3 regions of the Clostridioides sp. ZZV15-6598 genome follow, and region 2 is predicted to be linked to each of the others. Evidence: riboswitches for the same ligand, from Rfam matches in the RefSeq annotation. Region 2 holds a riboswitch; each other region holds the start of a gene.
What was found. Region 2 has a riboswitch for FMN ahead of KGF50_RS11110 (MFS transporter). Riboswitches for the same ligand answer to the same signal wherever they lie in the genome.
Positions count from the first base shown of each region.

Region 1 (6,217 bases), on a different contig from region 2:
AGAAAGATAGAATTATTAATATCTAAAAGTATTTAAGTTTTATATATTTTAATGATTTAGAAACTAGATATATTTAGAAACTAGATATATAATTATATTTAAAATTATTAAGTACCAAAATGACAAATATGTTTTGACATCTTGGTACTTAATGGTATTTCGTAATCTCTATTTTAATTTCCACTATTTAATAAATGAGAGTATTTAATCTAGAACCTTAAATAGGTTTGCCATTTCTAGTGCATTCATAGCACAATCATATCCTTTATTTCCAGCTTTTGTGCCAGCTCTTTCAATAGCTTGTTCAATATTTTCTGTTGTTACTATTCCAAATATAACAGGTAATTCATTATCCAAAGATACTTTTGCAATGCCTTTAGATACTTCACTACATACATAATCATAATGAGAAGTAGCGCCTCTTATAACACATCCTAAACATATTATAGCATCATACTTACCACTCTTAGACATTTTTTGAGCAACGAGAGGAATCTCAAAAGCTCCAGGTACCCAAACTACTTCTATATTTTCCTGAGTAACATCATGTCTTAAAAGGCAATCTTGAGCACCAGATAAAAGTTTTGATGTTATAAATTCATTAAAACGAGAGTTTATTATACCTATTTTCAAATCTTTTCCAATAAGTTTTCCTTCATATATCATTTTTATTTCCTCCAATTTTATTTAGGTTACAAATCTATATTTTTAGTATACATATATTATTGTAATAAAAATTACTTAGTAGAATAATAATTAAATACCATTAATTATATAATATCTAATAGATGTCCCATTTTATCTTTCTTAGTTTTTAGATATAATTTATTAAAATCATTGATTTCTTCATTAATAGGAACTCTATGTTCAATCTTTATTCCATATTTTTCTAATTGATTTATTTTGTCAGGATTATTACTTAAAAGGTTTATACTTTTTATATGTAAGTTTTTTAATATCTGAGCAGCGATATAAAAATCTCTCATATCTTCTTCAAATCCAAGCATTAAATTTGCTTCAACAGTATCATAACCTTCTTCTTGAAGCTTATAAGCTTTAATTTTGTTTAAAAGACCAATACCTCTACCTTCCTGTTTCATATAAATTAAAACACCACTTCCATTTTCTACAATTTTTTTCATAGAAGTTTCTAGTTGTAAGCCACAATCACATTTTAAAGAATGAAATACATCACCTGTTAAACATTCAGAATGAAGTCTAACTAGTGTATTTTCTTCATTTACATTTCCGTAAGTAAGGGCAATGTGTTCTTCATTTGAATAAATATCTTTATATCCTATGATTTCAAAATTTCCATATTTTGTTGGGAGAAAAGCACTAGAAATTTTTTCTATAGTGTTTTCATTTTTTTTACGATATTCTATTAAGTCTTTTATAGTAATGATTTTTAAATTATGTTTTTCTTTAAATATCATTAAATCATCAACTCTTGCCATTGTACCATCATCTTTCATTATTTCGCAGATAAGACCAATTTCCTTAAATCCTGCAAGTCTAGCAAGGTCTACAGAAGCTTCTGTATGTCCATCTCTAACTAGAACACCTCCAGTTTTTGCGATTAATGGGAATACATGCCCAGGAGTTTTAAAATCTTTACTTGTGGAACTTTCATTACAGAATAGTTTGACTGTCTCAGCTCTCTCATATGCAGATATACCTGTTAAAGTATCTATGCCATCTATAGTTACAGTAAATGCAGTTTGAAATGTGTCTGTATTTTCTTTAACCATAAGAGGTATATTTAAACTTTTAAATTTTTCTTCAGTAGCAGGAAGACAAATAAGGCCTCTACCATATGTAGCCATAAAGTTTATTGTCTCAGGTGTAGCCATTTCAGCTGCCATCAATAAATCTCCTTCATTTTCTCTGCTTTCATCATCAACTACGATTACCATTTTTCCATTTTTGATATCATTAATAGCTTCTTTAATAGTGTTAAACATGTAATTCACTCCTTTATTATTTTTAAAAACCATTTTTAAATAAAAATTCTTTATCTATGTTTGATTTATAGTTACTACTGTTAGAATTTAATTCCTTGTAGTTTTTTACAAGAAAATTATTAACATACTTTCCAATTACATCACTTTCTAAATTGACAAAGTCTCCAATGTTCTTTGTCAATAGAGTAGTGTTAAATTTAGTATGAGGTATAACAGAAACTTTAAATATTTCATCATCTAAATAAGCTATAGTTAGACTTACACCATCAATAGCAACAGAGCCTTTGTGTATTATTGTTGATAAAAGTTCTTTGATTGGTTGGATGCTTACTAAAACTGCATTTTCATCTTTTTCAAATTTACAAATAGTACCTTTACTATCAACATGACCTGTTACTATGTGTCCACCAAATCTAGAAGAAAGACTCATAGCTCTTTCAAGATTTACTTTATCATTTGGATTTAAAGAACTTAGATTTGTGGAACGAACTGTTTCCATCATGACATCAGCAGTAAATTCATTTTTACCTAAACTTGAAACAGTTAAACAAACTCCATTTACAGCAATACTATCTCCAAGATTTGTGCCATCTAGTATTTTATTTGATTGTATGGTGACCTTTCCACTTTTGCCATTAGCTGTAATTTTTTTAAGTATTCCGACTTCTTCTACTATGCCAGTAAACATTTTAACCTCCTAGACATGTATATTTATAAATTTAATTTAAAACATCAGACTCTACTAAAATATCTCCATCTATTAAAGTTACATTCTTAATTTCTAATTGTATAGCATCTGATAGGTAATTTATTCCATATCCAGAAACGAAGGTAGGAGCATCTTTTCCACCTATAATTTTAGGTGATAAAAATAATTTGACTTTATCAACTAAATTGTTTCTAAATAGACTGTCATTAAGTGTAGCACCACCTTCAACTAAAACAGAATCAATTTTTAATTCTCCTAATTTATGCATTACAAATTCTAAATCTACCATATTATTTTTTTTAGGAGAAAGTACTACTTCAATATTATTTTTTCTTAGAACTGATGATTTTTCACTATCTTCACAACACGTAAAAACTATGGTTTTATTGCTTTTATCTTTAACTACTTTGCTATCAACTGGTAATTTTAAGTTTGTGTCTATTATTATTCTTACAGGTTGAGATACATTTTCTTGGTTAAGTCTGCAAGTTAACAACGGATTATCATTTAAAACTGTGTTTATCCCAACCATTATACCTTGATATTTATTTCTATACTTATGACTTAAATATCTTGATGATTCATTAGATATCCATTTTGATTCTAGCGATTTTGTTGCAATCTTGCCATCCAAACTTACTGCTGATTTTACAATACAAAGAGGTTTTTTTGTTTTTATGTAGTAAAAAAATATTTCATTTAATTGTTTTGCTTCTTTTTCTAATACACCTACAGTAACATCAATATTATTGTCCCTTAGTTTTTTTACTCCATTACCACAAACGATTGGATTTGGGTCTAATGTAGATATTACGACTCTCTTAATCTTATTTTGAATAATTTTATCTACACAAGGAGGTGTTTTTCCATAATGAGAACATGGTTCTAAATTTACATAAAGAGTGGTATCTTTTAAACTTTGATTAGCACTATTTATAGCATTTATTTCAGCGTGATTAGAGCCAAATCTCTCATGATATCCTTTACCTATTATGTCGTTATCCTTAACGATTACACATCCCACTAATGGATTTGGATTTACAAAACCTTCTCCGTTTTTGGCTAATTCAATAGCTTTTTTCATATAATAAATATCTTTCTCTTTTTGGCTTATAAATTTCACAATATTTACACCTCCTATTTAAACTTAGATAATTTTTAAACAAAAAAACCTGAGAATTAACTCAGGGTTTAGAATAATCTACAATAAATATTGTATAAATGTATAGCAAAACTGCTCTACAAAAACACTTATTTAGCATATATCTTCTTCCATCCAGACTTTACTGTCGGCTTTGGAATTTAACCAAATCAACCAAGTTTTAACTCAGCTCGCGGGCTATACCGCCGATTGGGAATTTCACCCTACCCCGAAGATTAAGTATTAAATTTATATTTAGAATGTATCATAAATTATTTTACTTTGCAAACTATTTTTTGAAAAATATATGTTAATATATAATATATAACAGCTAGAAACTTTGGAATAATGCGATTGTGAATATAAAAATAAAAATTTGAACATAATCAGAAAAGAAGTTTAATTAATTTGAATTGGGAGAGAAATATATGAATAAAAAACCTTTAGAAATATTATCAAAATACTATGGATATACAAGTTTTAGAAAAGGCCAAGAGTCCATAATAAATTCTATTTTGAATAAAAAAGATGTATTAGCTATAATGCCAACTGGAGGAGGAAAATCTATATGTTATCAACTTCCAGCATTGATATTAGATGGGATGACAGTAGTGATTTCACCACTTATATCTCTTATGAAAGACCAAGTAGATGCTTTAAAAGCCATGGGAATCAATGCTGCTTTTATAAATAGTTCATTAGGAAACAAAGAATTTAATGAAATATTAAATAATATTAGAAAAAATACTTATAAAATACTTTATATTGCTCCAGAAAGATTAGATACCCAAGAATTTCTTGAACTAATAAATAATAATGACATAAGCCAAATTGCAATAGATGAAGCACATTGTGTATCTCAATGGGGACATGACTTTAGACTGAGTTATAGAAGGATTTCTACGTTTATCAATAGTTTGTCTAAAAGACCTATAGTCACAGCTTTTACAGCTACTGCATCAGAAGAGGTAAGAGCTGATATAATAAATTTATTGTGTTTAGAGAGTCCAGATTGTTACATAACAGGGTTTGATAGAGAAAATTTAGCAATAAATATAGTAAAATCATCTAGTAAAAATAAATATATTTTAGATTATATTCAAAATCATAAAAATGAGTCTGGAATTATATATACAGCTACTAGAAAAGAAGTTGAAAATATTTATAATGGCTTAGCAAAGAGAAATATATCTGTATCAAAATACCATGCAGGTTTATCTAAAAATGAAAGAAATAAGAATCAAGAAGATTTTATAAATGACAATATAGATATAATGATAGCAACAAATGCATTTGGAATGGGTATTGATAAGCCCAATATAAGATGGGTTATACACTACAATATGCCCCAAAGTGTAGAAAATTACTACCAAGAGATAGGGAGAGCAGGTAGGGATGGAGAAAAAAGTGAATGTATACTTTTATTTTCTCTAGGAGATGTACATATACAAAAATATTTAATAGATATTGGTGTTGAAAATCCTGAAAGAAAATTATTTCAACATAAAAAACTTCAGCATATGATTGATTTAGTTTATAGTAATTCATGCTATAGGAAGACAATATTAAGTTACTTTGGGGAACATTATGTAGAAAACTGTAATAACTGTAGTAATTGTTTAGTTGAAGGTGAAATAGTAGATAAAACTATAGATGCTCAAAAAGTTATTTCATGTGTAGCTAGAATGAAAAGAAGCTATGGTGTTACTACTATTGTAGATGTACTTAGAGGTTCCAAAAACAAAAAAATTTTACAACTTGGTTTAGATACTTTGTCTACATATAATATTATGAGAGATTACTCAAGTGAAGACTTGAAGAATTTTATAAACACATTAGTTTCTCATGGTTTTTTAGATTTAGTCGAAACTTTAGGTAGCGGAAACAGAGGAAGTTATCCAACTATAAGATTAAATGATATGTCTATGAAAGTTTTGAAGGGTGAGGCAAAGGTAGAATTTAAGGAAATTGTAATGACAAAATCCCTAGAAGTAGAAGATGAATTATATAGTGCTTTAAGAGAATTAAGACACTTAATTGCAAGTGAAGAAAAAATAGCTCCATATATGGTTTTTGGAGATGGAACACTTAGAGCTATGTCTAGTAGTTATCCAGTCAATAAAGAAGAAATGCTAAATATATCTGGAGTAGGAGAAATTAAATATCAAAAATATGGTGAAGATTTTGAAACACTAATAAAAGAATATGTCGAAAAAAATAATATTGATAAAAAGGATAAAGAAAAAAATGTCGATTTAATAAATGTTAATAGTGAATTTCTTGAAATTAATACAGATAAAGCTTTATATGAAAAGCTAGTAAATATTCGAGAAGAATATGCCAAGAAAGAAAAATTACTTCCATATATGATTTTAGCTAATAAGGCTTTGAAAGAAATAAGTG
Region 1 is NZ_JAGWCS010000125.1:48-6,264, forward strand. It holds gene ribE (6,7-dimethyl-8-ribityllumazine synthase) at 205-666, opposite strand; gene KGF50_RS17420 (bifunctional 3,4-dihydroxy-2-butanone-4-phosphate synthase/GTP cyclohydrolase II) at 771-1,964, opposite strand; gene KGF50_RS17425 (riboflavin synthase) at 1,987-2,652, opposite strand; gene ribD (bifunctional diaminohydroxyphosphoribosylaminopyrimidine deaminase/5-amino-6-(5-phosphoribosylamino)uracil reductase RibD) at 2,684-3,796, opposite strand; FMN riboswitch at 3,934-4,055, opposite strand; gene recQ (DNA helicase RecQ) at 4,243-6,217, shown strand, end outside.
Region 1: it holds a riboswitch for FMN, as region 2 does, so the genes downstream of both, ribD (bifunctional diaminohydroxyphosphoribosylaminopyrimidine deaminase/5-amino-6-(5-phosphoribosylamino)uracil reductase RibD) here and KGF50_RS11110 (MFS transporter) in region 2, are expected to answer to the same signal.

Region 2 (12,676 bases):
TATTTCCTCCATCTAAAGATATTTTTAATGTTATTTTGCTAAATGATTTTAGGTTTGAATTTCCCTTTCTAGCAATAGATGGCGTTATCCCATGAAATCTAACAAAGGCTTTAGTAAAGCTTTCTGCTGTTTCGTAACCATATTTAAATGCTATGTCTATGATTTTACTATTTGAAGTAGTTAATTCAAGCCCAGCTAAAGTTAATCTTCTATTCCTAATATATTCACCAACAGAGATACCTACTAATACACTAAACATTCGTTGATAATAAAAAACTGACACATTTGTATACCTTGCTAAATATTCATAATCTAACTTTTCTAAAATATTTTCTTCAATATAATCAATAGATTGTTGTAATCCCTCTAACCATTGCATTTCATATGTACCTCCATATTTTATAATAAATCTTATAAATTTTCTTGTCTTTTTGTGCAAAGATTTATCTGTTTAAATTATAGCAAAAAACAGCAAACTGCCATAGCTTCAGAGCTATACCAGTTTGCTGTTGATTATATACTAGTTAATATTAATTTTAAACAGACATATTTTATATATTTTCCTCATACTTTGAGATTCTCTTAACTAATTCATCTCTCAGTTTTCCTACTTCATCAAATCTCATGTTAGGACTATAGTAACTTTCTATAATATCATGTTTTGATTTAGCTCTCTTAAGATTTAAAATTGACCAACAAATTAAGTCATCTAAAACTTTTTCATCAAATTTAATATCTTCTTCGTACTTAAGTAATTTTTCTCTATTTAAAAATTGATTCAAATCAATTGTATCTTCATCTTTAAAAGTACTACTTATAGTTATTCCTATATCTAAATCAGTTAATAATATAGTTTCAATTTTTTCAGGAATAAGTGGATAGTGATAAACTTCTACATTCAAGCCTTTCTCAATAGCTTTTTTGTACACTTTACTCAAAAGTGTAGTTTTTCCAGCGCCTATTTCTCCTGATAAGTAATAAACCTTACCTACATCCTTTAAAATATGTTCTGTATAATCTAAACATCCTACAGGAGTTATCCCTGAGCCAAATAAATGCTTTTCTTTCTTTAATTTTCCTGTACTATCTACTCCATCAAATAATCTTTTTATGAATTCTTCTGTAACTAAATTTACTTTTCCATAATCCATACAGTCAGAATATTTTTCCTCGATATCTCTAAAGATTGGCTCTGCTGATTTCAAAAATTTGAATGCTCTTTTGAAAGCATTACTAATATCTTTATCATAGCTTGAAATTTCTTGTCTATTTTTTTCTAACTCCTCTGTATTCCAGTAATCTCCTAAATTAATTATCTCGTCCAAAGCACCTGGGAGTTTAGGGTCTACAGTATGTGGAGCAGTTGCATCCATAAGTACCACGCCTAGTTTCTTTATAACTACACCATCCAACGAACTTGGGTCAGAAGGACAATGATATAATTCAATATCATATCCTCTATGCAAAAATTCTTTATAAATTTTTTTCATTAGTGAGGATTTTCCTACTCCAGGTCCACCCTTTAAACAAAAAACTCTTTTTACATTTTCAGGAATTATATAATCAAAAAAAGAATATGAGCCTTGTGATGTGTTTCCACCTGGAAATGCCTTTTTTATCTTTCCTTCCATATTAGCGCCTCCTCATAATTTACCATACCTCTTAATTAAGATATTAATATTATACGAGTTTTGTTACAGCTTTATGCTTTTGCTAAATATAAAACTTATCACTCAGCAGTGACAATAACTTATTTTACTCAATTTCAATCTATTATACTCTAGTTTAAGTTCCGTCCAAAACTATAATAAAACTGTCTATACTGTAGTATAGTTGTCTGTATTACTTAAATCTAATTGTTTCCATTGTTATTTTATGTTAAAATAAAATTAAAAAATACATCTGTTTTTCTTCAGAAATGGGTGAAATTCCCTATCGGCGGTAAAAGCCCGCGAGCCTTATGGCAGAATTTGGTCAAATTCCAAAGCCGACAGTAAAATCTGGATGGTAGAAGAAAATAGTATATGAGTACCTTTATGTAATTTTACATGAGTAATCTATACAAATCCTTCAACTACCGTATTTATTCATGAAAATAAACATATTCTAAGGTACCTAAGATATAGGTGCTTTTTTGTTGTTTATTTTGTAACTATACTGTACTTATAAAACAAAATCTACTATGTAAAAGATTGGGGTGTTATCAGTGAAACAAAAATGGATAGTATTAATCATCATCTGTATTGGTGTATTTATGTCTACTCTTGATGGAAGTATACTAAATATCGCAAATCCTACAATTGCTGCTGACTTTAAAATTAATATGTCGCAAATCCAATGGGTAGTTACAGCTTATATGTTGGTTGTAACAGCTACTATGTTGTTTTTTGGAAAGCTCGGTGATAAGGTAGGTTCAAATTATCTATATACGTTAGGATTTTTTATATTTACAATAGGTTCCTTTCTATGTAGTATATCTAATAGTTTAGTAACATTGATTTTATCAAGAATATTTCAAGCAATTGGAGCAAGTATTTTAATGGCAACTGGACTTGGTATAGTTTCTAATGCATTTCCAGCAAATGAGAAGGGAAAGGCTATAGGAATTACTGGTGCAGTAGTTGGTATAGGAAATATGAGTGGTCCTGTAATTGGTGGAATACTTTTAGAACACTTTGGATGGCCTTCTATTTTCATCATCAATATACCTATTGGTATTATAGCAGTCCTTCTTGGGATGAAATTTCTACCAAAACCTATTTTAGATGAACAAAACAAAAGTTTTGATATACTAGGTCTTCTATTATTTGCATCTTGTACCACACTTATATTGCTTGCAATGAATGGAGAAGGAAATACAAAATGGTATATAGGAATAGTAGCAATTATAGCATTTTTATTGTTAGTATTAAGAGAGGTAAAATTTGAACAAAGTTTTATTGATTTACCTTTGTTTAAAAATAGAAATTTCACTGTGGGGAATATTATTGGAATAGCTTGTTATTTCCCTCAAATGGCAGTATCTTTCCTACTTCCTTTTTATCTAGAACAACTAAAAAATTTATCTCCTATGATGGCTGGTTCTGTCATGACTGTTCATCCACTTATTATGGTACTTATAGCACCTATTGCAGGCTCTCTTTCTGACAAACATGGTGCAAAAAATATTCTAACTGTATCTTTTTCATTTATGACTATTGCTCTAGTTGGAATGGCACTTTTAAAAGCAGATTCTCCATTATATCTTTTGATTCTATGTTTAATTATTTTTGGCTTTGGATTAGGCTCTTTTAGTTCACCAAACAATAGTAGTATCTTGGCAGACGTTCCACCTCAAAAGCAAGGATATGGAGGAAGTTTTCTTGCAACAGTTCGTAATTTGTCATTTGCTCTTGGAACAGCCTTTTTCAGTAGTTTCTTTGCACAAAGACTTACATATCATCAAAAGTCTACAAGTCATACACTGGCTTATGTTGCAGCTAGTAATCAATCTTACTGGATTGCAGCAGCAGTATGCTTTATAGGACTTATACTTACAATTTTCTTTATGAAAAAGACAGAAAAAGCCACTTCTTAGTCAATATTTATTACTAATTATATAAATCGCCAAACCTTTAAACAAACTAATTTATATTAATTTTATTGATTTATAACAATAATTACCAATATATATTGTTTATAAACAACAAGGATGCCACAAAATATCAGTTAAAAATACTTTGAGGCATCCTTTATTTGATTTTAATATATATAACATTTAAAATTAATCTACTGTTATTTCATATCCATGTTGATTGTATTGATTTACAATTTCTTCCCAAAGTTCTTCAACACCAGTCTTTTTTAGTGAAGAAACAGGAATTACTTTTTCGCTACTCTCCATTTGCAATTTCTTTCTTATAATACTTATATGCTTTTGATATTGTCCTCTAGATATTTTGTCTGCCTTAGTTGCAATAATTACACAGTTATATCCAAAGTGTTTTATCCATTCGTACATAAGTTTATCATCTGCTGTAGGTTCATGTCTAATATCTACAAGTAGGAATATAGAGCATAGTTCTTGTCTACTTTCTAGATATCGTTCCATTATACCTCCCCATTTCTCTTTTTCAGATTTGGCTATTTTAGCATACCCATATCCTGGAAGGTCTACAAAATAAAATTCGTTATTTATAAGATAGAAATTTATAGTTCTAGTTTTTCCTGGTGTTTGACTAGTTCTAGCAAAGTTTCTTCTGTTAAGTAATGTATTTATTATCGATGATTTTCCAACATTTGACCTACCAGCTAGTGCTATCTCTGGTACACCTTCTGCTGGATACTGTGATTTATTCACAGCACTCATAGTTATCTCTGAACTTCTAATTTTCATTTTTTTCACCACTCTTTAATAAAGCTTGTTCTAATACTTCATCCATATGCTCTACAAGCACAAACTCCATCTTCTCTTTTACATTTTCTGGTATCTCATCTAAATCAGCTTCACACTCTTTAGGAATTAATACTTTTGTTATACCAGCTCTATGAGCTGCTAATAGTTTTTCCTTAACTCCTCCTACAGCTAACACTCTACCTCTTAAAGTTATTTCTCCTGTCATAGCTATATTACCTGGTACAGGTCTTTTAGTAAGTGCTGAAATCACTGCAAGTGCCATAGTTATACCAGCTGATGGCCCATCCTTTGGAACAGCACCTTCTGGAATGTGTATATGAATATCATTAGTTTTATAAAAATCAGGGTCAATATCAAACTTGTCCACTATTGATCTTATATAAGAAATACCTGTCTTAGCAGATTCTTTCATAACATCTCCTAGTTTTCCAGTTAATACAATTTCACCCTTTCCTTTAAGCACATTTACCTCTACTTCAAGAGTAACTCCACCAACTGCTGTCCATGCAAGTCCATTTACAAGCCCTATTTGAGGATTAAGCTCTGCAAGTTGGTATTTAAACATATCTTTTCCAAGATATTTTTCTAAGTCAGACTTATTTACAATAACTTCTTCAAGTGTTGGGTCCTCAACGTATTTTTTTGCAACTTTTCTACAAACTTTACCAATAGTTCTTTCTAATGTTCTTACTCCAGCTTCTCTTGTATAATGATTTATTATGCTTCTTAAAGTTTCATCATCCATTTTTACAAAATTCTCTTTTAAAGCATGTTCTTTAATTTGTTTTGGGAGTAAGTATTTTTTTGCTATATTTAATTTTTCTTCTTCTATATATCCAGATACTTCTATTACTTCCATTCTATCCAATAATGGTCTTGGAATATTGCTTAAACTATTTGCTGTTGTAACAAATAGTATCTTTGATAAATCAAAAGGTATTTCTAAATAGTGGTCCACAAAATCCTTATTTTGCTCTGGGTCTAATACTTCTAGCATAGCTGAAGCTGGGTCACCTTTATAATCTGCTGCCATTTTATCTATCTCATCAAATAAAAACACAGGATTTTTAGTCTGAGCTTCTTTTACTCCATTAATTATTCTTCCTGGAATAGAACCCACATAAGTTCTTCTGTGGCCTCTTATTTCAGCTTCATCTCTAACTCCACCTAAAGATATTCTCACAAATTTTCTATTTAACGCTCTAGCTATTGATTTTACTATAGATGTTTTCCCCGTACCTGGAGGTCCAACTAGACATATTATAGGTCCTTTAAGTGATTTAGCAAGAGTTCTTATGGCTAAATACTCTAATATTCTTTCTTTAACCTTATCCAACCCATAATGGTCTTCATCTAATATAGCTTGTGCTTTAACTATGTCTAGTTTATCCTTTGTTTCTTTGTTCCATGGTAATGAGAATATAGTATCTAAATAATTTCTACTTACAGATACGTCTGGAGACATAGAAGATATCTTTGAAAATTTATCAATTTCTTTTTCTATTTTCTCTTTAGTCGTCTTAGGTGCTTTTATTTTTTTAAGCTTTTCTCTATACTCATCTGCTTCAGAATTTATGTCTTCTTCCTCACCTAATTCCTTTTGTATAGCTTTTAATTGCTCTCTAAGATAGTATTCTTTTTGAACTTTATTCATTTGTTTTTTAACTCTTAAAGTTATCTTTTTTTCTATTTTCAGTATGTCTATCTCTTCTAGTAATATAGAATAAATAAGTTCAAGTCTTTTCTTAATATCAAATTCTTCTAGTATTTCCTGCTTCTGACTTGATTTTAGGTAAATATTTGCAGCTATTGTATCTATAAATCTATCTACATCTTCTATATCAGCTAAAGATATTAATATTTCTGGTGATACTCTATTTCCAATATTTATATACTCTTCAAAAGCATCAAATACATTTCTTACAAATGCTTCAATTTCAACTTCTGTTTCACTATCTAAATTATCACTATCAAAAACAATTTCTTCTATTACTGCTCTAAAATATCCTTCTTCTTGCTCTATTTTTTTAACTCTACCTCTTGATACACCCTCGACCAAAACACGAACTGTATCTCCTGGTAATTTTATCATTTGTTTAACTTTACAAATTGTTCCTACATGATAAAAATCCTCTTCACCAGGTTCATCAACATCTGCTTCTTTTTGAGATGTTAAAAATATAAGCTCTTCATCCATCATAGCTTGGTCTAAAGCCTTAAGAGATATTTCTCTTCCTATATCAAAATTTAATATCATATATGGAAATATTGCTAATCCCCTCAAAGGGATTAATGGTAATTCATGATCTATTTTAGTATAATTTTGTTCCATCAACATTACTCCTTTTCTAGTCTAATTATTTTGCAGTTTTTATTATATATTTGCACATGTTAATTTTCAACATTAACGATAACTTCTTGGTATATTATATTATTATTTTATTATGATATAATATTAATGTTAGTATACTTAGATGTTATTTATCTTTTGGAGGTTTCTATTATGTTAAAATTGTTTTTAACCTTTTTAAAAATTGGTGCGTTTACATTTGGTGGTGGCTACGCTATGGTTCCTCTTATACAAGATGAACTTGTAAACAAACAAAAACTTTTAGAGCAGGAAGAATTTATCGATTATCTATCCATAGCTCAAAGTTATCCTGGAGTACTAGCAGTTAATATCTCTGTATTATTAGGATATAAGCTTTATGGTATACCAGGAGTTCTTATATGTACCCTAGGCTCTGCTCTACCGTCATTTTGTATAGTCTTAGTGTTGTCATATTTATATTTTAAAAATTCCTCATCTAAAATTTTAGATGGATTTTTTAAAGGAGTTGCGCCTGTAGTAATAGCTCTTATATTGTATTCTTTTACGAGCATGTTTAAGAAACTACCAAAGTCTAAAACTAACATACTACTATTAATTATAGCAGTTTTATCTGTTGGTGTATTCAATATAAGTCCTATTTATTTAATAATTGGAGGAGGTGTATATAGTCTATGTCAGAAATAATACTACTCTTCTTAATATTCCTTAAAATAGGAGCATTTAGTTTTGGTGGCGGGTATGCTATGTTACCATTTATTCAACAAGAATTTATATCTAAATACCACCTTATAACTAATCAAGAATTCTTAGATTTACTTGCTATATCACAATCTACGCCAGGTCCTGTAGCAATAAATAGTGCTACATTTGTAGGATTTAAAACTGCTGGTTTTTTTGGTTCTCTATCTGCAACTATTGGGGTTACAATATTTGCATTAGTAGGTTTAACTATTATATCAAAGTTATTTGCTAAGTTCAAAAATAATAAAAAAGTAGAAAATTTATTAATGGTACTTAGACCAATTACTCTAGGTTTTATACTGTCAGCCGCTTTTTCATCTGCAAAAGAAGTTAATTGGGACTTATATGGAATAATCGCATTTGCAGCATCATTCTATCTTCTATATAAAGGAAAAATTGGCTCTATTGCAATTGTATTCGTCTTCGGTATTATAGGTATTCTACTCACATTTTTATGATAATAATATCTAATTTCATATTAGCATAAAAAAAGGAGCCTTTTAAAGCTCCTTTTCATCATCTTATGCACTTTCCTCTTGATCCTTAAGTACTATGATAGGATTTACTGAGTCTTCGTTCACAGATTTCTCTGTTACTATAACCTTCTTTATATTATCTCTAGATGGTACTTCAAACATAGTTTCCATCATTACACTTTCAACTATACTTCTAAGTCCTCTAGCTCCTGTATTTCTTTCTATAGCCTTTTTAGCTATTGCACGAAGAGCATCTTCTTCAAATTCTAGCTCAACATCATCTAACTCTAATAATTTCTTATATTGTTTTACTAGAGCATTTTTAGGTTGTTGTAGTATTTGCATTAGTGCATCTTCATCCAGTAATTCTAAAGTAGCTAAGACTGGTATTCTTCCTATAAATTCAGGTATTATACCATACTTTAACAAATCCTCTGGAAGTACTTTTTCATATAGCTTCCCTAAATCTAATTCTTTTTTACTTTCTATCTTAGCTCCAAATCCTAGTGTCTTATCTCCACCACGTTTTTGGATTATTTTTTCTAGCCCATCAAAAGCTCCACCTAATATAAATAATACATTAGTAGTGTCTATCTTTAAAAATTCTTGATGAGGATGCTTTCTTCCTCCTTGTGGCGGAACATTTGCAACAGTACCTTCTAATATTTTTAAAAGAGCTTGTTGAACACCCTCTCCACTAACATCTCTAGTTATAGATGGATTTTCAGATTTTCTTGCAATCTTATCTATCTCATCTATATATATTATACCTCTTTCAGCTTTTTCTATATCAAAATCAGCAGCTTGAATAAGTTTTAAAAGTATATTTTCAACATCTTCTCCAACATATCCAGCCTCTGTTAGTGATGTAGCATCTGCCATTGCAAAAGGTACATTTAAAGTTCTAGCTAAAGTCTGTGCTAATAACGTCTTACCAGAACCTGTAGGTCCTAATAAAAGTATATTACTCTTTTGGATTTCTATATCTTTGCTACTAGACTTTTTACTATATATTCTCTTGTAATGATTGTAAACAGCAACTGATAAAGCCTTTTTAGCTTTTTCTTGACCTATTACATAATCATTTAAGATATTCATCATTTCTTTTGGTTTTGGTAAAGATGTAGTATCTTCATCTATAGTATCTTCTATTTCTTCTTGAATAATTTCGTCACAAAGTTCAACACACTCATCACAAATGTATACATTTGGACCTGCAATTAATCTTCTTACTTGATCTTGATTTTTACCGCAGAATGAACACTTTAATTGTCGTTTCTCTTCGTATTTAGACATATTAACACCTCTCTCTATCTACGGTCTCTTTGTAAATACTTCATCTATTAAACCATATTCTTTGGCTTCTGATGCACTCATGAAGTTATCACGTTCAGTATCCATTTTGATTTTCTCTAATGGCTGACCAGTTCTTTCAGATAATATTTCATTTAAAGTTTCTTTTATTTTTAAAATTCTCTTTGCGTGAATTTCTATATCTGTCGCTTGACCTTGAGCTCCACCTAATGGTTGATGTATCATTATCTCACTATTTGGTAGTGCTAGTCTTTTTCCTTTTGCTCCTGCTGCCAACAAGAATGCTCCCATAGAAGCAGCCATACCTATACATATAGTACTTACATCTGGTTTGATGTATTGCATAGTATCATATATAGCCATTCCAGAAGTTATACTTCCTCCTGGAGAATTTATATATAAATGTATATCTTTGTCTGGGTCTTCAGCTTCTAAGAATAATAGCTGTGCTACTATAAGCCCTGCTGTGGCATCATTAACTTGATCTCCTAAGAAGATTATTCTGTCCTTTAATAGTCTAGAGAATATATCATAAGATCTTTCTCCTCTTCCTGTTTGTTCAACAACTACAGGTACTAATGCCATGGTTTCATACCCCCTTTATTCTATATAATTTACAGTAGCTTCTTTAAGCTACTGTAAATTATTTTACGCATTTAACTAAATTATATTTGCACAACATTATATACTAAACATTCTATAACGTCAACTATATTAGTTATAGCGGTTATTTTATTAAGCTATTGTTGCACTTTCAACTAATAAGTCTATTGTCTTTCTTATTTTTATTTGTCCTTTTATATCTTCCTTATCAGCATCTCTTAAAGTAGTTTCTATTTTTTCTACTTCCATATTGTAAGCAGAAGCCATTTTTTCTAATTCAGCTTTAAATTCTTCTTCTGTTGCTTCAATTCCTTCAGCTTTAGTTATTGCTTCCAATACTAGAGAAGATTTAACTAATTTTTTAGCATCTTCTTTTCTTTCTTCTCTTAATTCTTCCATAGTTCTACCAGTCATCTCTAGTAATTGTTGTAATCCAAACCCTTGATATTGTAATTGGTAGTTAAGTTCGTTTAACATATTATCTATTTGATGCTCTACCATAACTTCTGGTATTTCTATTTCTGTATTTTCAGCAACTTTTTCTACTACTGAATTTCTAATTTCTGCATCTGCTTTATTTTTAGCTTCTTCTTCTAATTTAGCTCTTACATCTGCTTTTAATTCATCTAAAGTATCAAATTCACTAGTATCTTTAGCAAATTCATCATCTAATGCAGATAATTCTTTTACTTTTACATCATTTACTTTTACGTTAAATACAACTGGCTTTCCAGCTAAATCTTCTGAGTGGTATTCTTCTGGGAAAGTAACATTAACTTCGACTTCTTCACCAGCTTTTTTACCTACTAATTGCTCTTCAAATCCTGGTATAAATGTGTTTGAACCTATAACTAAGTTATAATTTTCACCTTTACCACCATCAAAAGCTACACCATTGTCAAAACCTTCAAAGTCTATTATAGCTGTATCGCCATCTTCTAAAGCTTTGTCTTCAACACTTACTAATCTAGCATTTTTTTCAACCATTTCTTGTAATTTAGCTTCAACATTTTCATCACTTACAGTATTCTCAACCTTAGCTACTTCTATACCCTTATAGTTTCCTAATTCAAACTCTGGTTTAACTTCAACATTAAGAACCATAACTAATCCATTGTCTTTGCTTATTTCTTCTATATCTAAATCTGGATTGTCTATTGGATCTATATCTAATTCCTTGATAGCTTCTGGATAAACCTCTGGGAATAACACTTCTATAGCATCATTGTAGAAGATACCTTTTCCATATTGAGTTTCTATAACAATTCTTGGAGCTTTACCTTTTCTGAATCCAGGTATATTATATTTGCTTTTGCTTTTATTATAAGCCTTATTTACTGCTGCTTCAAATTTATTGTTATCTACTGTTATTTTTAAAGTAACTTTATTACCCTCTTTTTTAATTAGTTCTGCTTTCATCCTTCTAATCCTCCTAGTGATATTTATGTAATACCCGATAATGGTATCATAATTCATTCTATTTATAATTCAACCACTTAATTATATCACATAAGTTTTTTTATTTACAAGTGTTCCATTAATATCGTTGTACTTATTTGATAAAATTTAATTTTTTGAGTGTTTTTTGCCATTTTTTTGGATAAATACACCTTTATATGCGTATTTCCTCTATATTTATGTCATCTTCTTTTATATCCATAATTACAAAACTCTTATACGATACTCCTCTTGGAAGTGAAGTACTTCCAGGATTTATGTAAAGCACACCATCTTTAATTTCTCTAAATGGAGTATGAGTATGACCAAATATAACTATGTCAGCATTAATTTCAGCAGCTTTATTTTCTAACATCTGTGTGCCATATTTTACACCATACTTATCTCCATGGCATAAAAATATAGTTTTATTTGCTACTTCAAAGACAAGTTCTTCTTCTATAGCATCAAAATCACAATTTCCTTTAACTGCAATAATTCCCACCTTAGTCATATTATGAATATATCTTGAGTCTGTAAAGTTGTCTCCTGCATGAATTATTAAGTCACATTCTTCTAAATATGGTATTGTCTTTTCCATATTTTTAATCATCATATGTGTATCACTTATTATGCCTATTTTCATTACTTCACTACCCTTTTCATAAACTCTTGTTTCATAATTTTTAGTCCATTTGCTCTGTGGCTGATTGAATTTTTTATAACACTAGGTATTTCACCAAAAGTTTTATTATATCCTTTTACTATAAACAAGCTATCATATCCAAATCCGTTTTTGCCCTTTTCTTCAAAGCCTATCATTCCTTCACAAATTCCTCTGACTACAAATTCTTTTCCATCTGGAAAAACTACTGCTATTGCAGAGACGAATCTTGCACTTCTTTTACTCATTGGTACATTTTGCATAGCTTTTAATAGCTTTTCTCTATTTTCTTCATCTGTAGCATGCTCTCCTGCATATCTAGCTGAATGAACACCTGGTTTTTTGCCTAATGCATCTACCTCCAAACCAGAATCATCTGCTATAGCTATAAGTTTAGTTTTTCTAGCTATTGTTCTAGCTTTTATCAATGCATTATGCTCAAATGTTTTTCCATCCTCTATTATTTCTATACCTGCTAAATCAACATCTTTTAGAGAATATACAGTATATTCAAAGTCCTTTAAGATTTCACCTATTTCTTCTAGCTTATGAGCATTATTAGTAGCAATAACTACTTCATTGCCATAGTCCATACCTAATATCTCATCTGCTATTTCACCTAAAACATCTCTTTGATGTCTTATTAGTTCTTTATTCCCTTTTTCTCCTAACTCTAACAATAAATTTAAATCTTTTCTTGAAAAAGGTTTCTC
Region 2 is NZ_JAGWCS010000049.1:951-13,626, forward strand. It holds gene KGF50_RS11100 (AraC family transcriptional regulator) at 1-379, opposite strand, end outside; gene KGF50_RS11105 (ATP-binding protein) at 552-1,631, opposite strand; FMN riboswitch at 1,905-2,020, shown strand; gene KGF50_RS11110 (MFS transporter) at 2,207-3,577, shown strand; gene yihA (ribosome biogenesis GTP-binding protein YihA/YsxC) at 3,764-4,375, opposite strand; gene lon (endopeptidase La) at 4,365-6,728, opposite strand; gene KGF50_RS11125 (chromate transporter) at 6,900-7,412, shown strand; gene KGF50_RS11130 (chromate transporter) at 7,400-7,927, shown strand; gene clpX (ATP-dependent Clp protease ATP-binding subunit ClpX) at 7,991-9,241, opposite strand; gene clpP (ATP-dependent Clp endopeptidase proteolytic subunit ClpP) at 9,260-9,844, opposite strand; gene tig (trigger factor) at 9,995-11,281, opposite strand; gene KGF50_RS11150 (metallophosphoesterase family protein) at 11,475-11,945, opposite strand; gene rph (ribonuclease PH) at 11,945-12,676, opposite strand, start outside.

Region 3 (12,676 bases), on a different contig from region 2:
TGATATAGCAGTAAATGAGTTAGATGAACAACTTATCAAAAGACGAGGAAAAGCTGGAGACTTATCGTTGGTTGCTATGAATAATAAAGGTGAATGGGGAGTAGCTACAAACATAGCTGACTTTACATTCTCAGTAGCTACTAAAGAAGAAGCCCCTACAGTGTATATATCAAATAGAATAGATGGTAAAACTATACATAAGGTTGTGTCAAACGAGTGGATGGAAGCATATGAAGCTAGGATAAAAGCACCAATAGAGGTGAGTGAATAAAGTTTGTATTTATACAGTAAAGTAGTATTCTTTAATATTTAAAAGGAGATTTTTATGGATATCATAAATAATAAAGTAGATGAGTTAAAAGAAAATTTATTAAGTGATATTATCGATATTGTAAAAATACCTAGTGTAGAAGGGGAGTCAGAAAATGGCTTCCCTTTTGGCGAAAAGGTAGGAAAAGCACTTAATAAAGCACTAGAAATTTCAAGAAACTTAGGATTTAAAGTTAGAAACTTAGATAATTATATTGGTTATGCAGAATATGGAGATAGTAAAGATTATATCTGTGTAATAGGCCATGTAGATGTAGTACATGAAGGCGAAAATTGGATATATCAACCTTATGGAGGAGAGATATATAATGGAAGAATCTATGGTAGAGGGGTATTAGATAATAAAGGGCCTATAATGTGTGCTTTATATGGACTATATGTTATTAAAGAATTAGGTCTAAAGTTAGATAAAAAGGTTAGGATAATTTTTGGCACAAATGAAGAAAGTGGATTTAAAGATATACCATATTATTTAAAAAAGGAAAAACCTCCTATAATGGGGTTCACACCAGATTGCAAATATCCTGTTGTATATGGTGAAAAAGGTATGGCAAAAATTATAATCAAAAATAACTGTAACTATAAGGAAGACACATTTTTAAGCTTTATAGAAAATATATCTGAAAAAGTGATTGTTACAAATCAAGAGCTATATAAAGAAAATGATGGTATAATACTGGAGATAAAAGTAAAATATGACTTTAGTTATAAACTAGAAGATGTATTAGATGAAATAAAATCTAATTTTCCTAATGGTACAGAGATAGAAGTAATTTCTAATTTTAATCCTGTATATTTTGATAAAGATAGTAAGCTTGTTAAAAAACTTCAAATAGCTTATGAAAGAGTAACATCATTAGATGGTACTCCAGTAACAACTAATGGAGGTACATATGCAAAAGTAATGCCAAATATAGTTCCATTTGGGCCTTCGTTTCCAGGACAAAAAGGAATAGCTCATAATCCCGACGAATATATGGATATAGATGATATAATTTTAAATGCAAAGATATTTGCAAATGCAATATATGAATTAGCAAAGGAGTAGTTATGTTAGAGATAATAGGAATGACAGTAGAAGACGCTAAGATTATAGAAGATTGTGGCGCAGATAGAATAGAATTAGTTAGTGCTTTAACTGAAGGAGGACTGACACCAAGCTTTGGGCTTATAGAAAGTGTTGTTAACAGTGTAAAGATACCTGTGAACGTAATGATAAGACCTCATGCTAAAAGTTTTGTATATAGTAAAGAAGATATAAATATAATGTTAAAAGATATAGATATAGTCAAAAAGATTGGAGCTAATGGCATTGTATTTGGAATGTTAGATAAGTATAACAATATAGATGAAGAAAGTTTAAATTTTTTATTACAATACTGTGATAATCTTGATGTTACATTTCATAGAGCAATAGATGAATCAAATACAATAGAAAGTGTTAATATTTTAAAAGATTATGACAGAATTACAAATATACTAACATCAGGGGGAAAGGGAAGTATAAGAGATAATACAAAAGTTATAAAAGATATGATGCTTAACTCTAATAATATAAAAATTCTTTTAGGAGGAGGACTTAATTTTAATAACATAGTGGAAATAAAGGAAGTAACTAAGGCAAATAATTTTCACTTTGGCACAGCTGTTAGAATAGATAAGAATCCATTTGAAGATATAGACAGACAAAAGCTTAAACAATTAGTAAATATAATTTCGAAATAATATAAACATATATGATTTATACAACTTATTAGATTAAATAAAGAGTGTTAGTCAATTGTAGTATGGGTATATAAATTTTATGAGTATTGATTAAGAAATTATTGTTATGATGCTTTACTACTTTTAGGTAATTTTGAAGCTAAACTAAATAGTGAAAGAAAAAATGAAATATGGAGGTCTTAGAAGTTGGATAACTATGAAAAATTTATAAAAGTTAAGTGGCATATAATACATATAATTTCCTAAAATTACCACTTTATGACATGAATTCACATATTAATAAACAATTATTGGAGATATTTGTGGATAGAAAGGACAATAAAAATAGCTTTAAATACACAGGAACAAGAGTTATTAACAGTTTTATCCACATTATCCACAGGGTATTGTTATAATATTAATCCACATAAGCATTAAGGTGATTGAAAATGAAAAATAATTCTATCAATTGAATAGAAAAAATCACAAAAGTTAATAATAAAAGAAGGATTATGAGAGTTTGTGTAGAATATATTATTAAAGTATAAATTTTCTTATACTGGCATAATTGAAGGGAGATGTACTTATGAACATAATTATATCTGGAAAACAAATCGAATTAACTGATGCAATAAAAAATAAAATCGAAAGCAAATTAAGTAAGTTAGATAATTACATTCATCCAGACACTGATGTAAAGGTTACAGTAAGTGCTAAAAAAACAAGACAAAAAATAGAAGTAACAATAGCTACTGTAAATGGTCCTATAATTAGAGCAGAAGATATGCAGGAAAATTTATACACAGCTATAGATGTTGTATATGATAAATTAAGTAAACAATTAAAAAAATATAAAAAGAGACTACAAGATAAGCATCAAGACAACAAGAGTATAAGATTCCAAGATGCAGAGATAAATCTAGCAGATGAAATAGAAGATTATGAAGATGAAAATCAAGATATAGTAATTCAAAGACGTAAGAAATTTAGTGTTAAGCCAATGAGCGAAGAAGAAGCTGTATTACAAATGGAATTAGTAGGACATGATTTCTATATGTTCAAGAATATAGATTCAGATGAAATAGCTGTAGTTTATAAACGTCATAATGGCGGATATGGTATAATAGAACATGAATAAAGCAATCTAGATTTAATCATATTAGCTATCGATAAATAATTTATCGATAGCTTTTTAAATTAATATTAAAAGTATAGTTTTTATGGTAAAATGAATAATAGTACAATAAAGAACGAGGAGAGATGTAAAATATGAGCTTTATGGATAGTTTATTCAACATGGCAGATAAAAAAGAATTGAAAAAGTTCAGTAAGACTGTTGATATAATAGATTCATTAGAACCTAAATTTGAATCTATGGCAGACTCGGAACTTAAAAATATGACAAATACATTTAAAGAAAGATTAGAAAATGGAGAAAGTATAGATGATATACTTCCAGAAGCATTTGCAGTAGTCAGAGAGACTTCTAAAAGAGTATTAGGTCTTAGACACTACAGAGTTCAAATGATTGGAGGTATAGTGTTACATCAAGGAAGAATAGCTGAGATGAAAACAGGTGAAGGTAAAACTTTGGTTGCAACTGCTCCTGTTTATTTGAATGCTCTTACTGGAAAAGGTGTACATGTTGTAACAGTAAATGACTACCTTGCAAAACGTGATAGAGACCAAATGGCAAAGGTTTATGAGTTTTTAGGAATGAGTGTAGGTGTTATTGTACATGGTCAAAATCCAAAAGTTAGAAAAGAACAATATGATTGTGATATAACTTATGGTACAAATAATGAATATGGATTTGACTACCTAAAAGACAATATGGTAATACACAAAGAGCAAAGAGTTCAAAGAGGATTAAATTATGCGATAGTGGATGAGGTCGACTCTATACTTATAGATGAAGCTAGAACACCACTTATTATATCTGGTCCTGGAGATAAATCAACTCACTTATATTCAGATGCAAATACATTTGTGTTAACTTTAAAACCAGATGACTATGAATTGGAAGAAAAAGATAAGGCTGTATCTCTAACAGCATCAGGTATACAAAAAGCAGAGGTATACTTTAATGTTGATAATATAACAGATATATCTCATACAGAGTTATATCACCATATAAATCAGGCTCTAAGAGCACATGTAATAATGAAAAAAGATGTTGATTATGTTGCTAAAGATGGAGAAATAGTAATAGTTGATGAATTTACTGGTAGACTTATGTTTGGTAGAAGATATTCAGAAGGCTTACATCAAGCAATAGAAGCCAAAGAAGGTCTTAAAATACAGAGAGAATCTAAAACACTAGCTACTGTAACATTCCAAAATTACTTTAGAATGTATAAAAAACTTTCAGGAATGACTGGTACAGCAAAAACAGAAGAAGAAGAGTTTAAAGCAATATATAAAATGGATGTTTTCCAAGTTCCTACTAACAAACTTATGGTAAGAGAAGACTTGCCAGATAGTGTATATAAGAGTGAGATTGGTAAATTTAATGCTGTAGCTGAAGAAATAATTGAAAGACATAAAGTTAATCAACCAATACTTGTAGGTACAGTTTCAATAGAAAAGTCAGAACTACTATCACAAATATTAAAGAAAAAAGGTATTAGACATGAAGTATTAAATGCTAAACACCATGATAAAGAAGCAGAAATAATAGCACAAGCAGGTAGGCTTGGAGCTGTTACAATAGCTACTAACATGGCTGGTCGTGGTACTGATATAGTTTTAGGTGGAAATCCAGATTTCCTAACTAAGAGAGAAATGAGAAGAAATGGATTTAAAGAAGATGTAGTAAATAGAGTTGATACTCCAATAGAAGGAATACCTGTGGCAGGAAATGAAATTTTATTTGAAGCTAGATCAGAGTATGAAAGATTATATAAACAATTTAAACAACAAACAGAAGAAGAACAAAAACAAGTAGTAGAAGCAGGTGGACTTGCTATAATTGGTACAGAAAGACATGAGTCTCGAAGAATAGATAACCAGTTAAGAGGTCGTGCTGGTCGTCAAGGTGACCCAGGTAGTTCAAGATTTTATATAGGTCTTGATGATGACCTTATGAGATTGTTTGGAAGCGATAGAATCTCTGGAATCGTAGATAAAATAGGTCTTGAAGAAGACATGCCTATAGAACATAGAATATTATCTAAGTCTATTGAAGGTGCACAAAAGAAAGTCGAAGGTAAAAACTTTGGTATAAGAAAACATGTACTTCAATATGATGATGTTATGAATAAACAAAGAGAAATAATATATGCAGAGAGAAAACGTGTATTAGAAGGTGAAGATTTACAAGAGCAAGTACAATCAATGACTCATTCTATAATAGAAGAAGCAGTAACTCTTTATACACAAGATAAAGGATTTGATGAAGACGGGTTTAAGGAACACATGTATAATCTGTTCCTACCAAAAGGTAGTATAGAAATCCCAGAGATAGAAAAACTTAATCCGGTTGAAATAACAGAAAAAGTTTATGAAATAGCTATGAAGATATATACTGCAAAAGAAGAACAAATAGGTGATGAAAGAATGAGAGAAGTTGAGAGAGTTATCTTACTTCAAGCTGTTGATAATCACTGGATAGATCATATAGATGCAATGGATCAATTACGTCAAGGTATAGGGCTTCGTGCTGTAGGTCAACAAGACCCAGTTATTGCTTATAAAATGGAAGGATTTGATATGTTTGATGAGATGAATAAACATATCAAAGAAGATACTGTAAGATATTTATTTAATATAACAATAGAGGCTCCAGTAGAAAGAAAAGCAGTTGTAGATGTTGAAAATCTAACTTCTCCATCAGATGGAACTCTTCCAACAAGTAAAACTATTAAGAAAGATGAAAAAGTTGGAAGAAATGATTTATGTCCTTGCGGAAGTGGTAAGAAATATAAAAACTGTTGTGGAAGATAGTCTTGGAGGATTAAATGTTAAGAATACAAGAGTATAGACATAGTGTGGAGCAAATAGCTTCAAATTTAGAAGAATTGAGGGTTTCTCTTTGACATAGCTTCATTGATGGAAAAGATAAAAATTAATGAAGAGAAGATAAACAAACAAGATTTTTGGAATGATAATGAAGTAGCACAAAAAGTACTTCAAGAAAATAAAGCTTTAAAAGAAACTCTAGATGAATATGAAAGTCTAAACAACTTATTAGAAGATGTAGAAGTATTAATTGAAATAGGTCTAGAAGAAGAGGATGATTCTGTTGAAAAGGATATAGAAAAGTCTATAGAATTAATAGAAGAACAATTATCTGAGATGAAAATAAAAACTCTTCTAAATGGCGAGTATGATAAAAATAATGCTATATTATCTATAAATGCTGGAACTGGAGGTCTAGATGCTCAAGATTGGGCTCAGATGCTTCTAAGAATGTATATAAGATGGGCAGAAGGCAAGGGATATAAAGTTAAGCTTTTAGATATAATATCAGACCCTGAAGCTGGAATAAAGACAGCTACAATTCTTGTAGAGGGAACCAATACTTATGGATATTTAAAAAGTGAAAAAGGGGTTCATAGATTGGTAAGAATATCTCCATTTGACCCATCAGGAAAGAGACATACTTCATTCGCTTCTATAGACGTAACACCAGAGTTAGATGAAAATATAGAAGTAGAAATTAACCTATCAGATTTAAAGATAGACACATATAGAGCGTCTGGTGCTGGAGGGCAACATGTAAACACAACTGACTCAGCTGTTAGAATAACACATATTCCTACTGGTGTAGTAGTTCAATGTCAAAATGAAAGGTCTCAACATTTAAATAAAGATAGAGCCATGAGACTTTTGATGGCAAAATTGATAGAGTTAAAAGAATTAGAGCAAAAGGAAAAAATAGAAGATATACAAGGTAAATATTCACAAATAACATGGGGTAGCCAAATTAGGTCATATGTTTTCCAACCATATAAGTTAGTCAAAGACCATAGGACAAATGCTGAGTTTGGAAATGTAGATAGTGTTATGAATGGAAATATAGACTTGTTTATCAATGAATACTTAAAAATGAATAAGACAGTTTAATAAATAATGTACAGTAATTAAGATAGATATATAAGAAGGTTAGTGCTTACTATGCACTTTACAGCACTTAGGCTGAGGACTACAACCCTCAGCCTTCGTTCTGTTTACCGTTATACTTATGAAAAAACTAACATTAGGAGTGAAAAAAATTGGATATAAATCAAATCTTAAAAAATGAATTTAATCTCAAAGACGAACAAATAAATAATACGCTAAAGCTTATTGATGAAGGAAATACAATACCATTTATAGCTAGATACAGAAAAGAAATGACTGGTGAGATGAGTGATGTCACATTAAGAGAATTCTATGAAAAATTGATGTATCTAAGAAACCTTCAAAGTAGAAAAGATGATGTAGTTAGGTTAATAGATGAACAAGGAAAATTAACAGATGAAATAACACAAAATATAGAAAAAGCAAAAACACTACAAGAAGTAGAAGATATATATGCACCATATAAACAAAAGAAAAGGACTAGGGCAACAATAGCAAAAGAAAAAGGGCTAGAAAATCTAGCAGTATCAATACTAGAGAGTAATCTAGATAATATAGATTTAGAGGCGAAGAGTTATATAAATGAAGAAAAAGAAGTAATTTCTGTTGAGGATGCCTTAAAAGGCGCAAGAGATATAATTGCAGAAACAGTTTCAGATGATGCTAAGATTAGAAAATACATAAGAGAGCTTGCTTTAAGAGAAGGAATGATAGTTAGTAAAAGTTCTACTGATGAGAAATCAGTTTATGATATGTATTACGATTATAGTGAAGCAGTAAAAAGTATGGCTCCACATAGAGTTTTAGCAATAAATAGAGGAGAAAAAGAGAATTTTTTAAAAGTTAAATTAGAAATAAATAATGATAAAGTTTTAAATTATATAGTAAATGAATATGTAAATGATAAAAACTTTAAGAATAAAGATGAAATTGTAAATTCAATAGAAGATTCATATAAAAGATTAATTTTCCCATCTATAGAAAGAGAAGTAAGAAATCATCTGACAGAAATAGCTCAAGAAAGAGCTATAAGTGTATTTGGAAAAAATGTTAAAAGTTTATTACTTCAACCACCAGTTAAAGATAAAGTAGTTATGGGATTTGACCCTGCATTTAGAACTGGTTGTAAAATAGCGGTTGTAGATAAAAATGGTAAATTATTGGACTATACAACAGTATATCCGACAGACCCTCAAAATAATGTAGAAGGGGCAAAGAAGACTTTAAAAGAATTAATTGAGAAATATAGTATAGATATAATTTCAATAGGAAATGGGACAGCATCAAGAGAATCAGAAACATTTGTATCAGAAATGATAAAAGAGATAGATAGAGAAGTTCAATATGTTATAGTAAGTGAAGCTGGTGCATCAGTTTACTCAGCATCTGAACTTGCAAATGAAGAACATCCAGATATAAATGTATCAATAAGAGGAGCTATATCTATAGCAAGAAGACTACAAGACCCATTAGCAGAACTTGTGAAAATAGACCCTAAGAGTATAGGTGTAGGTCAATATCAACATGACTTAAATAAGAAGAGATTAGAAGAAGTATTAAATGGAGTTGTTGAGGATTCCGTAAATAGTGTTGGAGTAGATTTAAATACTGCATCATATTCTCTATTAGAGCATATTGCAGGAATAAGTAAGGTTATCGCAAAAAATATAATAGCATATAGAGAAGAAAATGGAGACTTTACATCAAGGGTCCAACTGAAAAAAGTAAAAAGACTTGGGCCTCAAGCATTTACTCAATGTGCTGGATTTATGAGAATTTTAGATGGAAAAAATCCTCTAGATAATACGGGTGTACATCCTGAAAGCTATGATATATGCAAAAAAATGATTGAAATAATAGGATATTCTTTGGATGATGTAAAAAATAAAAATATAGAAGAAATAGATGAAAAAGTTAAGGAAATTGGTTTGAGAGAATTAAGTGAAAAATTGGAAGTAGGCCAAGTTACTTTAAGAGATATCATAGCTGAAATCAAAAAACCAGGAAGAGACCCAAGAGAAGAGGGTATAAAGCCTATACTTAGAACTGATGTCCTAAAAATTGAAGATATACAAGAAGGAATGTCTTTAAAAGGTACAATAAGAAATGTTGTAGATTTTGGAGCATTTGTAGATATTGGAATAAAAAATGATGGATTAGTTCATAAATCAGAAATGAGTAATAGCTTTGTAAAAGACCCTATGAGTATTGTTACAGTAGGTGATATAGTAGATGTAAAAGTAATTGGGATTGACTTAAATAAAAAAAGAGTAGCATTGTCAATGAAAAAATAGGTTAAGTTATGTTTAGTTATGATACTTACATGTAACGATTGTGAATGTAAGTATCATAATAAAAAAATTTAAGAAATTATGAAATAGGATTGTAAGGAAATAATATTTAAAATAAGTAGTATAGTATTGAAAAGTATAGTATTGAAAATCAGGAGGAAAATGAATGGTTTTTGTAAAAAATGGTAATATAAATACCATAACAAATGGAGTAATTCAAGGAGATATACTTATAGACCAAGGAAAAATAATAGAAATAGGAAAAGATTTAATAGCACCTTTAGATGTAGAGGTGATAGATGCAAGTGGTAAATTTGTGTTTCCAGGGTTTATAGATGCCCACACTCATTTGGGATTGTGGGAAGATGGTATAGGATTTGAAGGAGCAGATGGAAATGAAGAAACTGACCCAATAACACCACAATTAAATCCTATAGATGGAATTAATCCAATGGACAGAACATTTAAAGAAGCTTTTGAAGGTGGTATAACTTCTGTGTGTACAACTCCTGGAAGTGCAAATGTTATGGGAGGTCAATGTATAGCTATAAAGACATATGGAAAAAGAATTGATAAAATGGTAATAAAAAATCCAGTAGCATCTAAAATAGCCTTTGGAGAAAATCCAAAAAGTTGTTATGGTCAAGATGATAAATCTCCACAAACTAGAATGGCAATAGCTTCATTGCTTAGAGAAAATCTTAAAAAAGCAGAAGAATATTTAGAGGAAGTCGACCTGTATGAAAGTCATGATGATGAAGACTGTGAAAAACCTGAATATGACATAAAAATGGAAAGTTTGATACCTGTTTTAAGAGGGGAAATTCCTTTTAAAGCACATGCTCATAGAGCTGATGATATGTTTACAGCTATAAGAATTGCAAAAGAGTTTAATTTAAAGCTTACATTAGACCATTGTACAGAAGGTCATCTTATAGTGGAGGAGCTATTGGAAGAAGGATTTCCTGTAATAGTAGGACCATCATTATCAGAAAGGTCTAAGTTTGAACTTAGAAATTTAACTTTTAACACAGCTGGGATACTTTCAAATGCAGGGCTTGATGTATGTATAATGACAGACCATCCAGTAATACCAGTTCAATATCTTCCAATATGTGCAGGAATAGCAGCTAAGCATGGTATGAAAGAAGAAAAGGCAATAGAATCTATTACAATAAATCCAGCTAAGACTCTAGGAATTGAAGATAGAGTAGGTTCTATAGAAGTTGGTAAAGATGCAGATATAGTAATTTGGGATAATTCTCCACTAGAGATTCAAAGTAATGTACTTTACACTATAATAAATGGCAAGGTAGTGTACGAAAAAAAATAACTTGACAATTATTAAAAAATTAACTAATATAAGAGTGTAAGGAAAATTAAAAAATCAAAGAAGATCTTCGGGGCAGGGTGAGATTCCCTACCGGCGGTATAGCCCGCGAACTACTTATGTGGTTGATTTGGTGAAATTCCAAAGCCGACAGTAAAGTCTGGATGAGAGAAGATATTTATGGAATATAAATAAGTTTATTTTAGTTTGTTTAAACTATATCCATAAAAACTCGAAGATAGGATCTTCGAGTTTTTTGTTTTTCCTAAAAAATATAAATATATTTATTAGGAGGATAATAATTATGCAAAGTACAGCAAAAAGAAGTAATATGATTTCAACAAGAACTTTAGTAGTAATGTCAATTTTATCAGCAATATCTTATTTATTAATGTTTATTCAAGCACCAATACCAGGTATATTTCCAGATTTCTTAAAAATTGACTTGTCAGATATTCCAGCAATATTTGGTGGTATGTCTTTAGGACCAGTAGTTGGGTTTGGAATAGTTGTAGTAAAAAATATACTACAAGCAATTACAGCAACAACAACTGGAGGTATAGGAGAATTTGCAAATATATTAATTGGTGGTTCTTACGTAATGATACTTTGTTATTCATATAAGAGAAGTAAAGATTTAAAAGGTGTATTAATTGGATTTGTATTAGGAACAATAGCAATGACTATAATTGGTTCATTAGTGAATTATTTTGTAATGTTACCACTTTATGGTCAAATGATGGGACTAGATGCTATAATAGGCTTAGGTTCAGCTCTAAATCCTAAAATTCACGACCTATTTACTTTTGTAATTTGGATGATAGCACCATTTAATGTACTAAAAGCTGTGATAATATCTTTAGTAACATTACCACTTTATAAAAAAATGGGAAATGTAATAAAAAAATAATCAGACAAGAAAATATAAAATTTTAAAATTAAATATATTGAAAAGCCATAATTTATTTATAACTTCAGTCTCATGTTGTGATTGATGTATTAAATACATTATGGCTTTATTAATTTATCAAAAAATGTATTTAAAATAAGAAATATTTAGACAGATTTAATTTTTAAAATAAAGGAAGAATTAAAACGATTAACTATTAAAATACTAAAAAGGTATCTACAATATGCAGAGCGAATTCATAATAAACAAAAAATAAAGTTATTATTAAGAATAAATAATGTTTTGAAATGTGATTCTTAATAATAGCTAATTTAATAATGATAGGAGAGTAGATTTATGAAAATATGTAAAACAATGAAAAAAGTATTTTTAGACGATAAAGGGTATTATTTTAATAGTGATTGGGAAAATATTCATATAGGCATTGATAGTAAAATGTTAGGAGATTCTTTAAAGTATATTACAAATGAGTATATTGAAAATATGGAAAGAGTGAAGTATGATTATCATGAATTAGAAAATATAAATAATCAAACAGATGGTATGTGTACTTTAGCTGTAAGACAGAATTATAAAGCTTTGAAGTATGTAAAAGATCAAACAGAAGAATTATGTTTAGAAGCTATAAGGTACAATTATAGAGCACTTGAATATGTAAAAGAACAAACTGAGTATATATGTCTTGAAGCAATAAAAAAGGATTGCAATGCACTTAAGTATGTAAGAAATCAAACAGAAGAACTTATTATACAAGCAATAAGATGTTCTTCCAATATAGATGTTGTAAGTATATTAAAAGCTTTAGAGGTTCAAACAAGAAAAATATGTTTAGAAGCAATTAAAAAAGATGGCAGGTGTCTTGCATATGTTAGAGAGCAAAGTGAAGAATTATGTATAGAAGCTATAAAACAAAACTATAAAGCACTTCAATATGTACAAAACCAAACAGAAAAAATGTGTATAGAAGCTGTAAGTCAAAATGGTATGGCATTACAATATGTAAACCAGCAAACAGAAAAAATATGTTCAGAAGCAGTCAAACAAGAT
Region 3 is NZ_JAGWCS010000017.1:39,282-51,957, forward strand. It holds gene KGF50_RS05370 (N(4)-(beta-N-acetylglucosaminyl)-L-asparaginase) at 1-271, shown strand, start outside; gene KGF50_RS05375 (Sapep family Mn(2+)-dependent dipeptidase) at 326-1,378, shown strand; gene KGF50_RS05380 (copper homeostasis protein CutC) at 1,381-2,055, shown strand; gene hpf (ribosome hibernation-promoting factor, HPF/YfiA family) at 2,621-3,172, shown strand; gene secA (preprotein translocase subunit SecA) at 3,304-5,979, shown strand; one part of gene prfB (peptide chain release factor 2) at 5,994-6,068, shown strand; one part of gene prfB (peptide chain release factor 2) at 6,070-7,101, shown strand; gene KGF50_RS05400 (Tex family protein) at 7,251-9,392, shown strand; gene KGF50_RS05405 (amidohydrolase) at 9,556-10,722, shown strand; FMN riboswitch at 10,782-10,899, shown strand; gene KGF50_RS05410 (ECF transporter S component) at 11,024-11,629, shown strand; gene KGF50_RS05415 (DUF4116 domain-containing protein) at 11,966-12,676, shown strand, end outside.
Region 3: it holds a riboswitch for FMN, as region 2 does, so the genes downstream of both, KGF50_RS05410 (ECF transporter S component) here and KGF50_RS11110 (MFS transporter) in region 2, are expected to answer to the same signal.